DNA from 2 places in the Devosia lucknowensis genome. Region 2 is predicted to be linked to the other one. Evidence: riboswitches for the same ligand, from Rfam matches in the RefSeq annotation. Region 2 holds a riboswitch; the other holds the start of a gene.

Region 1 (7,406 bases), 1.6 Mb from region 2:
GCCGCGCCTCGGGCTCGACGTGATCGATCCGCATGGCGACAAGGTCGGTGACACACATCCCTGTCCGGACCTGCATGGTGAGGCGACATCGGGCAACCTTCTCGCCGTCGGATGCGGCGATGGCCTGCTGATCGTATCCGGCTCGGGCGAGCCTTCCGTCGAAAAGATCGACTATGCCGGCCTGCCCGAAGGCAAGGTCACGACGCTGGTCGGCGGACAGGGAATGCAATACTTCCTGGGCAACTACGGTGCGGACAAGGTGGTCATCGTCGATCCCGCCGAAGAAACGCCCTATCGCCTCGTGGACCTGCCGACGCGCCGTGTGCACTTTGTCACCGATCCGATCCGGCCCAAATTCGCCTACGTCTTCACCGAGGACGGAAATCTGCGCCGCCTCGACGTCGTCAGCGGCCAGTTCACCGCGGCAGTGACCGTCACCGAACCCTATTCCATGGATGGCGATTGGAGCCTGCCGCGTCCCCGCGTCGCTGTCGCCGGCGATGTCATCGCCGTCACCGACCCCAGCGAGGGCAAGGTACACCTTGTGGACGCCGGGACCTTCGAGATCACCGGCGACATTCCGGTGTCCGGATTGCCCTACACGATTGTCGCCATAGGTGGCGCGGGCACCATCCACTGAACGACGAAATCATCCATCCTTCGTCACCACCGGGCTTGTCCCGGTGGTGCTTTTTTCGGCATGGATGGCCGGGGCCGCCATGACGACAGGACATGGCCCTACTTCAGCGGGCCCTTGAAGATGAAAAACGCGCCGAGGCCGATGAACCCGAAACCGATTGCGTGGTTCCACGTCAGCTTCTCGCCCAGGTAGAGCACGGCGAACAGCGCGAACACGCTGAGCGAGATGACTTCCTGGATGGTCTTGAGCTCTGACGCCGAATAGACCTCGCTGCCCAGCCGGTTGGCGGGAATGGCCAGCCAGTATTCGAAGAAGGCGATGCCCCAGCTGATCAGCACCACGGCCCACAGCGCCACGCTGTGAAATTTGAGGTGCCAGTACCAGGCGAAGGTCATGAATAGGTTGGAAGCGATCAGCAGCCCGATGGGGGCAAGGGTAGGGACGTTGAAGCCCATGCAAACACCACGTGAAAGAACCGGCTGTGCCGGCCGGCTCTTTTAGCACCGCCGTGGGCCGGCGAAAGCAGGATTTTTGCGCTACCGGGCCTTTGTCGGCCGCTCGAGGCCGAAGATTTCGTCGCTGACGTCGTCGAGCTTTTTGCGCACCAGCGCCTGTGCATCGTAGAGCCCGCGATTGTAGAAATAGGCGCCCATCTTCTCGGCAAAGAACTGCATCAGCATTTCCGCCGGAATGGCGCCGATCGACTGGTCCAGTTCCTCGCGGAAATAGTCCTGGATGTCGCCCACGATGGCCTTGGTCTCGTCGCGGCTGAATGTGATGGGTTTCATGGCGTGGCCTCGTGCGCAGAATGGGTCTTCAGGTCCCATTCATATCGCGAGTCGCCTCTTGTGCATGTGTCATGCCCTGCGCCAATCTGGCGCTGGCCCGAGGAGGTCCCGATCCATGTCCGCCCGTCTGCTCCGCGTCCTGCTTGCCTCGCCCCTGCTGTTCACGCCCGTAGCGCTGGCCAAGGAAAAGCCGCCGCGCGAGGCCATAGCCTGCGAAGGGGCCTTCGCCATCGACAGTTCCGAGGCCCGCCTCATCGAAATCTACGGCGCCGACAATGTCTGGACCGGCACCGTGCCCGGTCCGGAAGGCATGGACATGCAGGCCACGCGAGTCTTCCCCGACGATCCCGACCGCATGCTCGAATTCACCTGGTGGAACGAGGACGAGCGCACCGACCTCGGCAGCGTCGAACTGCCGCCGACCATGTCCGGTCCCGGCGGGATCCATGACGGCATGAGCGTCGCCGAAGTCGCTGCAATCAATGGCGACGCCTTCACCCTCAATGGGTTCGGCTGGGACTACGGCGGCTTTGCCAGCTTCAGGACCGGTGTTCTCTCCGACATCGAGGGCGGTTGCTATCTCTCGCTCCGCTTCGGGCCCGACGACAGGCCGGTCAAGGTCAATACCGACGCGGTATGGGGCGATCGCGAGGTCCCCTCGACAGAACCGCTGCTCGAAACCGTGGGTGCGCATGTCCAGGTGGTCTCCATCGGCTATCCGCACCCCGATTTCCGCGATTGACCCCATCGGGCGTCGGGCGTAATCGTGGTCCCGCAATGGTTCCCCGGACGCTTGAGCGCGAGGGGATCAAAAGGGAACACGGTGCGGCGTACCCATAAGGGACCAAATCCGTGGCTGCCCCCGCAACTGTAAGCGGTGGGCGCTCTCATGCGTCACTGGTCGATCGCAAGGACCGGGAAGACGAGAGCGCTGCATTCACCGTGAGCCAGGAGACCTGCCCTTGCCCTGAGCAATCAGGATAGCCGGACCCGCATGGGTCCATATCTATTCCGCGCACGGAGGGTGCCACATGAATAATTCCGCCGTTTCGACCGGCCTGTCTTCTCTTTCCCTGTCCCAGCGCCTCGTTGCTGGCCTCCTGGCTCTCATGCTGGGTCTGACGCTGCTCGTGGGCACCGGTTTTGCCGGCGACTATCGCCTGCACAACGGCGCACACGACACCCGCCACGCCATGGGCTTCCCCTGCCACTGAGGCAGCGTTTCGCGCCGCCGTACGACGCGGCCGCGTGATCCGGATCGAAAGAGCAAACGATGTTTCGCAATCTGTTTTTTGCTGCGCTGGTCGCAGCGCTTTGTGCTGGCCTCGCCACATCCGCCTTTCAGGCCTGGCGTGTCACCCCGCTGATTTTCGCCGCCGAATCCTTTGAAGGCTCGGGTGGAGAGGCTCACGTACACGCTGAAGGCACCGCAGCGCATGAGCATGACGATGCCGCCGCCGTCTCGGCCCACGAGCACGGAGACGACGAATGGATGCCTCAGGACGGTCTCGAGCGCACCGCCTTCACCGTCTTTTCCAACATCCTGATGGCCGCCGGCTATGCGTTGATCATCGGGGCGGTCTCCGTGCTGTTCAACCTCCCGGTCACCTTTGCCAATGGCCTGCTCTGGGGTGTCGGAGGCTTTGCCGCCTTCACCCTGGCGCCGGCGCTCGGGCTGCCTCCGGGCATGCCCGGCATGCCGGTTGCCGATACGCTGGCGCGCCAGATCTGGTGGTTTAGCGCCGCCATCGGCACCGGCGCGGCCCTGGTGCTGGTCGCCAAGGTCCGCGCCCCCTGGGCACTGGCCGTCGCCGTGGCTCTGATCCTGCTGCCCCAGCTCATCGCAGCCCCGCAGGCGCCCGATGATCCCACCGGCGTCCCGCCGCGCATGACCGCCGAATTCGTCTCCGCCGTGCTCTACAACGGCGCCCTGTTCTGGGTGGTGCTCGGCCTCGCCTTCGGCTGGATGGCCGATTTCCTGGCCGCCCGTCCGGCCCCCCAACTCAACGGAGCCAAGGCATGACCGCCAAGATCCCCACCACCGTCATCACCGGCTTCCTCGGCGCCGGCAAGACCACCCTGGTCCGTCACATGCTGGCCCATGCGCCCAAGGGCAAGCGCATTGCACTGATCATCAACGAGTTCGGCGATCTTGGCGTCGACAAGGACATCCTCGCCGGCTGCGGCGACGAGACTTGTCGCGAGGAGGACATGGTCGAACTCTCCAACGGCTGCATCTGCTGCACCGTCGCCGACGAGTTCATTCCCACCATGCAGGCGCTCTTGGCGCGCGAGGAGAAATTCGATCACATCGTCATCGAAACCTCGGGCCTGGCGCTGCCGCAACCGCTGATCCGCGCCTTCAACTGGCCCGAGATCAAGGCGCAGGTCACTATCGACGGCGTCGTGACCGTCGCCGATGCGGCCGCGCTCTCAGAAGGTCGCTTTGCCAGCGACGAAGCCGCCGTCGACGCCCAGCGCCGCCAGGACGAGATGCTCGATCACGAAACCCCGCTCGGCGAGTTGTTCGAGGACCAGCTCTCGGCCGCCGACATGGTCATCATCAACAAGACCGACCTCGTCGATCCGGCGACACTTGAAAAGGTCGAACAGAACATCCGCGCCGAACTGCGCCCCGGTGTCGGCATCGTCCGTGCGGCCAATGGCCATGTCGATATCACGGCGCTGCTCGGCATGGGCATGTCGTCCGAGAGCGACATCGCCAATCGCCCCAGCCATCACGAGTTGGAGCATGGTGGCGAAACCCACGAACATGACGATTTCGACAGCTTCTCGCTGACCCTCTCCACCATTCAGGGCAAGGACCATCTGCTGGCGACCATCGAAGACACAATCAAGGCGCATGATGTCCTGCGCCTCAAGGGCTTCGCGGCCGTCCCCGGCGCAGCTGCGCGCCTCGCCATCCAGGCCGTCGGCCCCCGCGTTACCGCCTATTTCGACCGCCCCTGGAAGCCCGGGGAAGCCCGGGTGACCTCGCTTGTCGTCATCGGCGAGCAACCGCTGGACCGCGCCGCCATCACCCAGAGCCTTCAGGCGGCTGCATGATCGGGGCGCCTGCCAGCGCAGTTCGTCCGGGCAATGGCCGTATCGCGGCCATCGTCCTGCTCGGCCCGCTGGTGGGCGCCATCTGTCTCTTCATCGCGACCGTGCTCGTGGAGCCGCTCCCCGGAGGCTCGTTCGAGCCGGTGGAGCTGGTGATCTTCATCCTCGCCTCCGCCTACATGTTCGGGCTCATTCCATCGGTGCTGGCCGCAACAGTCTACTGGGTGGTCGAACCGATCTGGCGGGTCTGGTCGTGGCCGCGACTGGTGCTGGCCTATCTGGTGATCGGGGCCGTGTGCGGTGCGCTGGGCGTTTTCCTGTCCATCTCGGCGCTCGAGCGGCAGCCGATCGTCAATGAGCAGATCATCCTGATCGGCGCGCTGTGCGGCGCACTCTCGCTGGTCGCGACGGCGCTGCCCTTCCGGAAGGTGGACACGTGACGCAAGCAGCAAAACCCCTGCCGCGCACCTTCATCATCGTGGCCTTCGGCCCCCTGGTGGGCGCGGTGACGATGAGCGTCATCATGCTCGCTCTCGCCGCCTCGCAGAACCCGGACACGATATTCGATTATCTCGCCTATGGTATCGCTCTCTACCTCGCGTTTGGCTATATCGCCGGTTTCCTGCCCGCGCTGGCCGCGGCCCTGCTGTGGCGTGTCGTGCCACCCGGTTGGAGCCTCGGCCGCCGCGTCCTTGCGGCCATCCTGATCGGTGGGCTCACGAGCGCAATCCTCGTCTGGCCATTCATGGCGCTGTTCCTCGCCTTCATGCCGCCCAACATCTATTTCGCCGCTCTTGCCGCCTTCTGCGGCGCGATTGCGCTGTGCGCCACGGCCCTTCCGGGAGGCAAGCGCTGATGCACCTGCTCTCCGCCCAGGCCGGTGCCATCCAGCAGGAAGGCGAGGCCATCGACCTTGCCCAGTCCCCCGGCGCCTACATCTTCGCCTCTTCGGCCGATAGCGAACTGGCCATGCTGGCCGGCGCCGTCGACCGGGCTGGGGAGACAGGCCTGCGTCTCGCTAATACGCTGCGCCTCGTCAACAATCTCTCCGTCGACATGTGGCTGGAACAGACGGTCGCCCATGCCCGGCTCGTCGTTCTCCGCCTCATCGGCGGCGCGGCCTATTTCCAGTATGGCGTCGATGAACTGACGGCCCTTTGCGCCAACAGACGCATTCCCCTCGTCCTTTTGCCCGGCGACGCCAATCCCGACCCGATCCTTCAGGCCCGTTCCACCGTCCACCCCGATGACTGGACCACGCTCCACCGCCTGTTCATATCAGGCGGCCCCGACAATGCCGACGCGATCCTGGCAGCCTTTGCCGCCCTTGCGGCACCTAACCCTCTGGGAGAGAGGTCGGCGGCGCAGCCGCCGGGTGAGGGGGCCTTGCTGCCGAACATCGAAGTCAAACCCTTCCCCCGGTTCGGCCTCTGGCACCCCAAAACCGGTATGACCAATGAGGGAGACCTGCGGGCGCTGTATCCCCCCTCATCCGGCGCTGCGCGCCACCTTCTCCCACAAGGGGAGAAGGGAGGCGCCGGTGCCGAAACGCGCGCAGTGCCCCCCTCTCCCCTCGTGGGAGAGGGTGCCCGAAGGGCGGGTGAGGGGGCCTTCAGCTCGATCACCCAATACATCCCCATCCTCTTCTACCGCGCCGCCCTTGAAGGCGCCGGCACGGCCACGCTCGAAGCGCTGATCGCCGAGCTGGAATCCCACGGCCTCGCCCCGGTACCGCTGCTGGTCTCCTCTCTCAAGGAAGCCGCCTGCGTGCGCTTCGTGCAAAACGCATTGGCGGCCTTCCCGCCGTCCGCCATCTTCAATCTCACCGCCTTCGCTTTGGGCGTGGCCGATCTCGACGACAAGGCCAACCCCTTCTCGGGCACCGATGCACCGGTGATTCAGCTGATCCAGTCCGGCCGCTCCGAATCCCAGTGGGCCGCTGACCCGCAGGGCCTGTCGTCCAAGGACATGGCCATGTATCTCGTCATGCCCGAAGTGGACGGGCGCATCGGCGGCCTCCTCGTCGGACACAAGGCCGACGCCGTGTGGCACGAGCGCACCCAGTGCCCGCTCAGCGCCTACGCACCCGATGCGGGCGGCATTCGTCGCGCCGTCGACCTCGCCTTCAACTGGTCTCGCCTCCGCGCCACCCCTCACGCCGGGCGTCGCATCGCCATGGTCCTCGCCAACTACCCCATCCGCGACGGCCGCCTTGCCAACGGTGTCGGCTACGACGCCCCGGAGAGCACCGTGCGCATGCTGATGGCTCTTGCAGAGGCGGGGTACAACCTCTCGCCTCCCTCCCCCGTGGGGGGAGGAGACGAGGGTGGGGGTCCATCAGCGGGCCACCCAATCTACCCCCGCAGCTCCGTCGACCTCATCAGCCGCTTCCAGTCCGGGCCCACCAACGCCCACCCGCAGCGCGGTACCGCCGACGCCGTCCTCCCGCTCGCGCAATACGCCGCGCTCTTTGCAACTTTGCCGGACGAAATCCGCACCGCCGTCACCGCGCGCTGGGGCGATCCGGCGACCGATCCGTTCATTCGCGAAAACGCCTTCCACCTTCCCGCGCATCGCTTCGGCAACGTCGTGCTCATGCTTCAGCCAGCCCGCGGCTGGCAGCTCGACGAGACGTTGAGTTATCACGATCCCAATTTGGTACCGCCGCACGCCTATATCGCCGCCTATCTCTGGATACGGCATGAGTTCGGCGCGCACGCGCTGATCCACAACGGCAAGCACGGTACGCTCGAATGGCTGCCGGGCAAGTCGGCGGCGCTGGATGCCGACTGCTGCCCCGATGCGCTCTGGGGCCAGCTGCCCCATCTCTATCCGTTTATCGTCAATGATCCCGGCGAAGGCACGCAGGCCAAGCGCCGCACCGGTGCCGTCATCATCGACCACCTCGTGCCGCC
Region 2 (7,406 bases):
GTGTGCAGGCCGATCGATTGGGTCGCCATGGATGCTCTCCTTTTTGGCGTAAGAACGAAATCTCCCCACCAGAACGGCGCCACGACTCCACCGTTCCGGAATGACGGAAATGTTGCCTTCCGCTCGCGACTCGGATCCGGCCCATCGACACCCATTAGTTGTAAATTTTGGTTACAAGTCCCGCTGGAATGCCCAGCGTCGATTCTTCTTTAGCCACTGAATAAGAACGATAAATTCAAAAGTATGACTTGAGTTGCAAAAAGTTTTTGCATCTTCAATTGTTGACAACAAGTCCTGCCCTCTGCTTGCTTGTGGCGGCTGGCACCATTGAGCGCTTCTGCTCAGGTCCGGCGCGGGACCATAGAGACCACGTCCAGGCCCGCAGTTTTGAGGAGAAATCAAATGCTGAAGCGCACGCTTTTGGGCGCGGCTCTTGCCGCCCTTGCGACCTCTGTTTCCGTGGCGGAAACGGTCAACATCGACGCAACGCAGGTTCAGTTCAGCGGTGTCGAGCTCTATTCCGATATCCAGTATTCGACATCCGCCCTCGGCCTCATGCGCAATGAGCTGTATCTCGATCTGATCCGCCCAACCTCCGCCGAGCCCGCGCCTGTCATCGTTTTCATTACGGGAAGCGGCTGGCGCGCCGTCGAGCGCGAACGCCTGATCCCGCAGCTCGTCCGTTTTGCCGAGGCCGGCTTTGCCGTCGCGACCATCGACTACCGAGGCATCGGCGAAGCCAAGTTCCCCGAGCCGCAGAAGGATGTGAAGGCGGCCGTGCGCTACCTCCGCGCCAATGCGGACCTTTACAATCTCGATGCCGATAACATCGCTGTCTTCGGCCCATCCGCGGGCGGTCACCTCGCGCTGATGGCCGGCCTGACCGGCAATGATCCAGACTATGTGGATGAGCGTCTCTCCGATGTTTCCTCGGAAGTCCAGGCCATCGCCACCTTTTACCCGGCCGCCTACTTCGGCGAGACTGGCGAGCCTGGCTATGATCTTGCCAGCATGCATATGGGCCTTTCCGTGCACGACAAGGCCAATGCCGAAGCTGTCCGCGAAGCCTTCCCGGAAACGCATATCGGCGAGGACAGCCCGCCCGTTATCGTCATTCAGGGCACCGAAGATCAGGTTGTTCCGCTCAGTTCAAGCGAACGCCTCTATGCGGCCCTCGAGGCCGGCGGCGTCGATGCCACGCTGGTCGTGGTCGATGGCGTGGGCCACGATTTTGAACAGATGACCAGTGTTCCCGAGGTCACCGACGCTCTCGTTGATTTCTTCACCCGCACGCTCAAGGACTGATCTCCGCGTCGTCGTTTTCCGGCCCCTGCCCATCCGGCATGGGGCCGGAAGGCTTTTTGCGAACGGTCTACCCATCGGTCGGCCAGTCCCCATTGACTTCCCCCACGCCCCTCGCCCATAACCCACCCGTCGTTTGGTTTCCCCGCGGGCAACACCCAAGGGGGATTAAAAGGGAACACGGTGCGACGTACCCATCAGGGCGCAAGACCGTGGCTGCCCCCGCAACTGTGAGCGGTGAGTTCTTCCGTCAATGCCACTGGCCTCGGCCGGGAAGGTTCGGAAGCGCTGTGACCCGCAAGCCAGGAGACCTGCCGTCGACTGTACTGAGACCTGGCCGGGGTGAGCCAAGGGGAAGACGATGGCAGACGCGACTATTTTCATTGCGAGTCTGAAGCTGATCGGTTTGCCCGGCGGATACCCCATGTCTGTGGGTATGCGCCGTGACCTTGCCTGATCGCCTTTCCAGCCAACGCCCTGCCAAGCTCACGGTCTCGTCCCTCGCCTGGGGACCATCGGGTCATGCATCCATCGTCGAGGATCTGTCCTTTTCAGTCGCGCCAGGACAAATGCTGGCCGTCGTTGGTCCCAACGGCGCCGGCAAATCCAGCCTCCTGCGCTGCCTCTATCGCTATCATCGCCCCTCCTCCGGGCATGTGCGGCTCGACGAAACCGATATCTGGCAACTCTCTCCGCGCGATTGTGCGCGCCGCGTCGCCACCGTCCTGCAGGAAGGTGCCTCCGATTTTGCCCTTTCGGTCGCCGAAATCGTCGAGCTTGGCCTTATCCCGCATCAGCCCGGCGGCGGTGGCCACGATTATGAACCGGTCGAGCAGGCGCTCGACCTCATGGAACTGGCCCATCTCGCCGGTCGCGACTTCGCAACTCTTTCTGGCGGCGAAAAACAGCGCGTCATGATCGCGCGGGCTCTTGTCCAGCGGCCAGATCTGCTGATCCTCGACGAGCCTACCAATCATCTCGACATTCGCCACCAGCTCGAAGTCCTGGCTCTCCTTTCCCGCCTGCCAGCCACCGTGGTGGTCTCGCTGCACGATCTGGCGCTGGCCAGCGCCCATGCCGATGCGGTCCTCGTGCTCGAGCGTGGCCGGCAGGTCGCCCTGGGCGCCCCGCTCGATGTCCTCACGCCCGATGCCATCCGCGCCACCTTTTCCGTGGGCACCGTTGTGGATCGTCACCCCACCACCGGGCAGCCGCGCTTTTCCTTCCACCTCGATTGATCGTTCAACAGGAGCCAAACATGCGTCGCCTATCCGCTCTCGCCGCGCTATCGATTTTCGCCAGTCCGGCTTTCGCCTCCACCTTTCCTGTCACCGTCCAGAGCTGTGATCGCGAGGTCACTTTCGATGCGGCGCCACAGCGCGCCATTTCCAACGACGTCAATTTGACCGAGATGATGCTGGCGCTCGATCTCACCGGTCACATGGCCGGCTATACCGGCGTTTCCGACTGGAAGACCCTCGATGAGCGGCTGCGCGAAGGCGTCGCCGAATTGCCCGAACTGTCGCCCAACTACCCGACCAAGGAAGTGCTCCTGGGAGCGGATGCGGATTTCTACTTTGCCGGCTGGAATTACGGCATGCGCGTCGGCGGCGAAGTCACGCCGCAATCCCTCGCCGAGTTCGACATCGCCGTCTACGAGCTCACCGAGAGCTGCATCCACATCATGCAGAAGTCCAAGGCCTCCATCGACGATCTCTATGCCGACCTTCTCAACCTGGGCCGCATCTTCGGCGTCGAGGAACGCGCCATCGCGCTCGTCGACGGTTACAAGGCCGAGCTCGAGAGCTTTGACGAGGGCCTGCCGGCGCTCGAAAGCGCCCCGCGTGTCTTCGTCTACGACTCGGGTGAGGACAAACCTTTTACTGCTGGCAATTTCGCCATGCCCACCGCGCTGATCGAAGCGGCCGGCGGCACCAACATCATGGACGACTTGGATTCGTCCTGGGTGGAGATCGGTTGGGAGCCGGTGATCGAGCGCAATCCCGATGTCGTTGTCATCGTCAATTACGGTGAGGTCACCGCTGAACAAAAAATTGCCTTCATGAAGTCCAACCCGGCCTTCAAGGACATCCCTGCCGTTGCCAACGACAACTTTGTCGTCCTCGAATATGTCGAGGCCACCCCCGGTCCCCGCAATATCGAAGCCATCAAGCGCCTCGCCGCAGCGTTTCGGGAATAGACACCACAATCACCCTGGTCTGCCAGGGTGAGCCATCCGTTACTATACCGCGCCATCTCCACCCGCTCGATACACCCCTCCTCCTCCTTCAGGGGGAGGTCGGGTGGGGGTTCTCCCTAAACGGAACGACATGTCCCACCACCACCTCGTCCACGGTCCGCGCCATTGGCTCCTCCACCACGTCCCGCTGCTCGTGGCCGCCCTGGCTCTCATCCTTGTCGCCACCATGGCCCTGGGCGTCAGTGTCGGCGCCGTCGGCATCGAGCCGCACGTCGTCTGGGGCGTCATCGCCAGCCATCTGGCACCAGGCAGCGTCGAGGTCACCTGGTCGCCCGGACGTGACAACATCGTCTGGGAGGTCCGCCTGCCCCGCGTGATCCTCGGGGCCATCGTCGGCGCAAGCCTCGCTTTGGTGGGCGCGGCCCTGCAGTCGGTCACCCGAAATCCCCTGTCCGACCCGCATCTGCTCGGCATCTCGTCCGGCGCGGCGCTGGGCGCCATCATCGTGCTACTCCATGTCGGCATGATTTTCGGGCTGGCCACCCTGCCCATCTTCGCCTTTGTCGGCGCGCTCCTCACAACCTTCATCGTCGTCGGCGCCGCCACCCTTACCCGCTCGACCGGGGCGAGCCGTCTTGTGCTTGCCGGCGTCGCGGTCAGCTTCGTCATCACCTCGGCCGGCAGCCTCGGCATCTTTCTCGGCGATCCCCGCGCCGCCCACACGGTGCTCTTCTGGATGCTGGGTGGCCTCGGTCTTGCGCAATGGAGCCAGCTGGTGTTTCCACTCGGGGCTCTTGCCATCTGCGGCGCCTGGCTGATCGGCCGGGCCCGTTTTCTCAACGCCATGACCCTGGGCGATGAATCCGCCACGGCCCTCGGCATTCCCGCCGGCCGGTTCCGTCTCGCAGTCTTTGTGGCCTGCGCTATTCTCACCGGGGCCGCCGTGGCCTTTTCCGGCGTCATTTCCTTCGTCGGCCTCATGATCCCGCATATCGTGCGCATGGTCGTGGGCGGAGACTATCGTCGGGTCCTGCCGCTGTCGGCCCTGGTCGGCGCAATTTTCCTTGTCGCGGCCGATATGCTGGCCCGCGTCATTATCCCCCCACAGGATCTGCCCATCGGCATCATCACGGGCCTTGTGGGCGGCATCTTCTTCCTCGGCCTGCTACGCCGCAACGCCAGCATGGGCTAAGCTCGGACGACCTCCCTGAGTCGGATCGACTGATGAACTTCCCCACTGCTCAGCGGCCCAGCCCGCTGCACCTGCTGGCCGCCTTTGGCAGCGGCGGCCTCCTCACCATGGCTGTGTTCGTCAATGGCGAGGCCGGGCGCTATGGCGGTCCGCTGTTCTCGTCGTGGCTGGCCCATGGTGTCGGCACTGTCTTTGCCGTGCTGATCCTTGCCGTGCTGTGGCGGCAGCAGCGCCGCGAAGCAGCTGCCGCGCGCGCCGCGGTCGGGCCGGCCCCATTATGGGCCTATCTCGGCGGCATTTTCGGCGCCGTGACCGTCATGCTGACCTCCGAGGCGGTCAATTCTCCGCTGGCCCTGGCCGGCACGCTGGCCCTCGGCCTTGCCGGTCAGGTGGCCCTCAGCCTCGCCGCCGATTTCTGGGGCCTTCTCGGCCTCCCCAGGCGCCGGCTCGATTTGCGTGATGCGGGCGCGGTCATTCTCATTGCCGCTGGAAGCCTTCTCATCATCCTCTTTGGCCTCGGCGGAGGCGCGGCATGATCGTTCCGATCCTCTTCGCTTTCAGCGTCGGCCTGCTGATCATCCTCAGTCGCCAGGTCAATGGCCGCCTATCCCTGTCCTCAACGGCGATGATCTCGTCGTTCTGGAACCACTTTGTCGGCTTCGTCGTCATCACCCTGCTCGGCCTTGCCATCGGCGGATTGATCCCGCCCAATATTGGCGAGATCCCGTGGTGGGTATTCACAGGCGGTGCCATCGGTGTCGTCTTCGTCGCATCCGGCTCCTGGCTCATCACCCGCATCGGGGCGGTGAACTCGACGCTTCTGGTCATGGCCGGTCAGATGGTCACTGGCGTCGTCTTCGATTTTTTGCGCGGCGCCTCGGTCAATCTCCTGGCCAGCACCTTGGGCATTGTTCTGATTTTCGCGGGCATGGCGCTGACGCAGCGCAAAGGTTAACCCCCTGCTAACAATACGGGCCCCGAGGGGCCCGTAGCGCTAGCATGATGTGCACCGTTTAGCCGGCTGCGGTGTACGCAGTTTTCACGATGGTGAAGAACTCGGCCGCATACTTGCCCTGCTCGCGCGGACCGTAGCTCGACCCCTTCCGCCCGCCGAACGGCACGTGGAAGTCCACACCTGCGGTCGGAACGTTGACCATCACCATGCCGGCTTCGGAATTGCGCTTGAAGTGCGTCGCGTACTTCAAGGAAGTCGTTACGATACCGGCACTTAGGCCAAATTCCGTGTCGTTCGCGGTAGCCAGCGCTTCCTCGTAATCCTTGACCTTGATGACGGCCGCGACCGGTCCGAAGATCTCTTCGCGCGCGATCCGCATCGAGTTCGTAGCCTCGGTGAACAGCGTCGGCTGCAGGAAATAGCCCTCGGTTCCGCAGTTGACGCGCTCGCCACCAGCCGCCAGCCGTGCCCCCTCGGACTTGCCGATCTCGATATAGTCGGTGTCCTGCTTGAGCTGGCTCGGATCCACGACAGGACCGATTTCTGTATCCTTTTCAAGAGCATGACCAACGCGCAGACCTGCCGTCCGCGCCGCCAGCGCTTCCACGAACTTGTCGTGGATACCCTCGGTGACGATCACGCGGCTCGATGCCGTGCAGCGCTGGCCGGTGGAGAAGAACGCCGACTGCGCCACAGATTCGACCGCCACCTTAAGGTCGGCGTCGTCCAGCACGATGGTCGGATTCTTGCCGCCCATTTCGAGCTGGAACTTGCGCCCCACCTCGATCGAGGCCGCTGCGACCCGCTTGCCCGTTCCCACCGAACCGGTGAAGCTGATGGCATTGACGTCCTTGCTTTCGAGCATGGTCTGGCCCACGACCGAGCCCTTGCCCATGACCAGGTTGAGCACGCCCTTGGGCAGGCCGGCCCGCACCAGGATGTCGACGATCGCCCAGGTCGAGCCCGGCACCAGGTCGGCCGGCTTGATGACGACCGTATTGCCATAGGCCAGTGCCGGGGCGATCTTCCAGGTCGGGATAGCGATCGGGAAGTTCCACGGCGTGATAATCCCAATGACGCCAACGGGTTCGCGGGTAATCTCGACACCCACTCCCGGACGCACGGATGGCAGCACTTCGCCGGACAAGCGCAGCACTTCGCCGGCGAAGAAGTCGAAAATCTGCGCGGCGCGGGTCACCTCTCCGATGCCTTCGGGAAGGGTCTTGCCCTCTTCCCGGCTCAGCAGCTCGCCCAGTTCCTGCTTGCGGGCGAGGATTTCCTGGCTGGTCTTTGAAAGAATGGCGTGACGCTCGAGAATGCCCGAGCGCGACCAGGCCGGAAACGCGGCCTTGGCAGCGGCGATGGCCTGCTTGGTCTCTTCGGCAGTCGCACGCGCATAGACGCCCACGACCTCATTGATGTTGGACGGGTTGATGTTTTCGACACCATCGGCGCCGACCCATTCGCCGTCGATCAGGTTCTTGTGCAATTCGGTCATGGAAAGGCCTTTCAGAAACAGCGCCTCAGGAACAAGGCGCAGAAGAAACTAGAGGAGGTCGGCGCGCGACAGATCGCGCATCAGATGGCTGGTGCCATAGGTCCAGGGCGGACACTTCGTGGAGAGATTGACGACATTGGTGAGCGTACCAAGAGTGGGTGTCGAAATCGAGACGACGTCTCCCAGCTTGTGGGTAAAGCCCTTGCCGTCCCCGTCGCGATCCTTCACCGGTGCGAACATGGTCCCGAGATAAAGCACC

Evidence for each region. A riboswitch is a leader RNA that binds a small molecule or an ion and turns the genes downstream of it on or off. The one in region 2 is predicted to bind cobalamin.
Region 1: linked by a shared signal. The riboswitch ahead of CCK88_RS01040 (CbtB domain-containing protein) and the one ahead of CCK88_RS08965 (ABC transporter ATP-binding protein) in region 2 are both predicted to bind cobalamin.

Annotation. Positions count from the first base shown of each region.
Region 1 is NZ_FXWK01000001.1:210,815-218,220, forward strand. It holds gene aztD (zinc metallochaperone AztD) at 1-640, shown strand, start outside; gene CCK88_RS01025 (DMT family protein) at 739-1,095, opposite strand; gene CCK88_RS01030 (DUF2164 domain-containing protein) at 1,177-1,428, opposite strand; gene CCK88_RS01035 (hypothetical protein) at 1,544-2,170, shown strand; cobalamin riboswitch at 2,190-2,406, shown strand; gene CCK88_RS01040 (CbtB domain-containing protein) at 2,460-2,642, shown strand; gene CCK88_RS01045 (CbtA family protein) at 2,702-3,451, shown strand; gene cobW (cobalamin biosynthesis protein CobW) at 3,448-4,494, shown strand; gene CCK88_RS01055 (hypothetical protein) at 4,491-4,931, shown strand; gene CCK88_RS01060 (hypothetical protein) at 4,928-5,347, shown strand; gene cobN (cobaltochelatase subunit CobN) at 5,347-7,406, shown strand, end outside.
Region 2 is NZ_FXWK01000001.1:1,830,839-1,838,244, forward strand. It holds gene CCK88_RS08955 (alpha/beta fold hydrolase) at 1-29, opposite strand, end outside; gene CCK88_RS08960 (alpha/beta hydrolase) at 403-1,305, shown strand; cobalamin riboswitch at 1,422-1,635, shown strand; gene CCK88_RS08965 (ABC transporter ATP-binding protein) at 1,746-2,540, shown strand; gene CCK88_RS08970 (ABC transporter substrate-binding protein) at 2,561-3,502, shown strand; gene CCK88_RS08975 (FecCD family ABC transporter permease) at 3,633-4,694, shown strand; gene CCK88_RS08980 (DMT family transporter) at 4,727-5,230, shown strand; gene CCK88_RS08985 (DMT family transporter) at 5,227-5,649, shown strand; gene CCK88_RS08990 (aldehyde dehydrogenase family protein) at 5,708-7,147, opposite strand; gene CCK88_RS08995 (fumarylacetoacetate hydrolase family protein) at 7,196-7,406, opposite strand, start outside.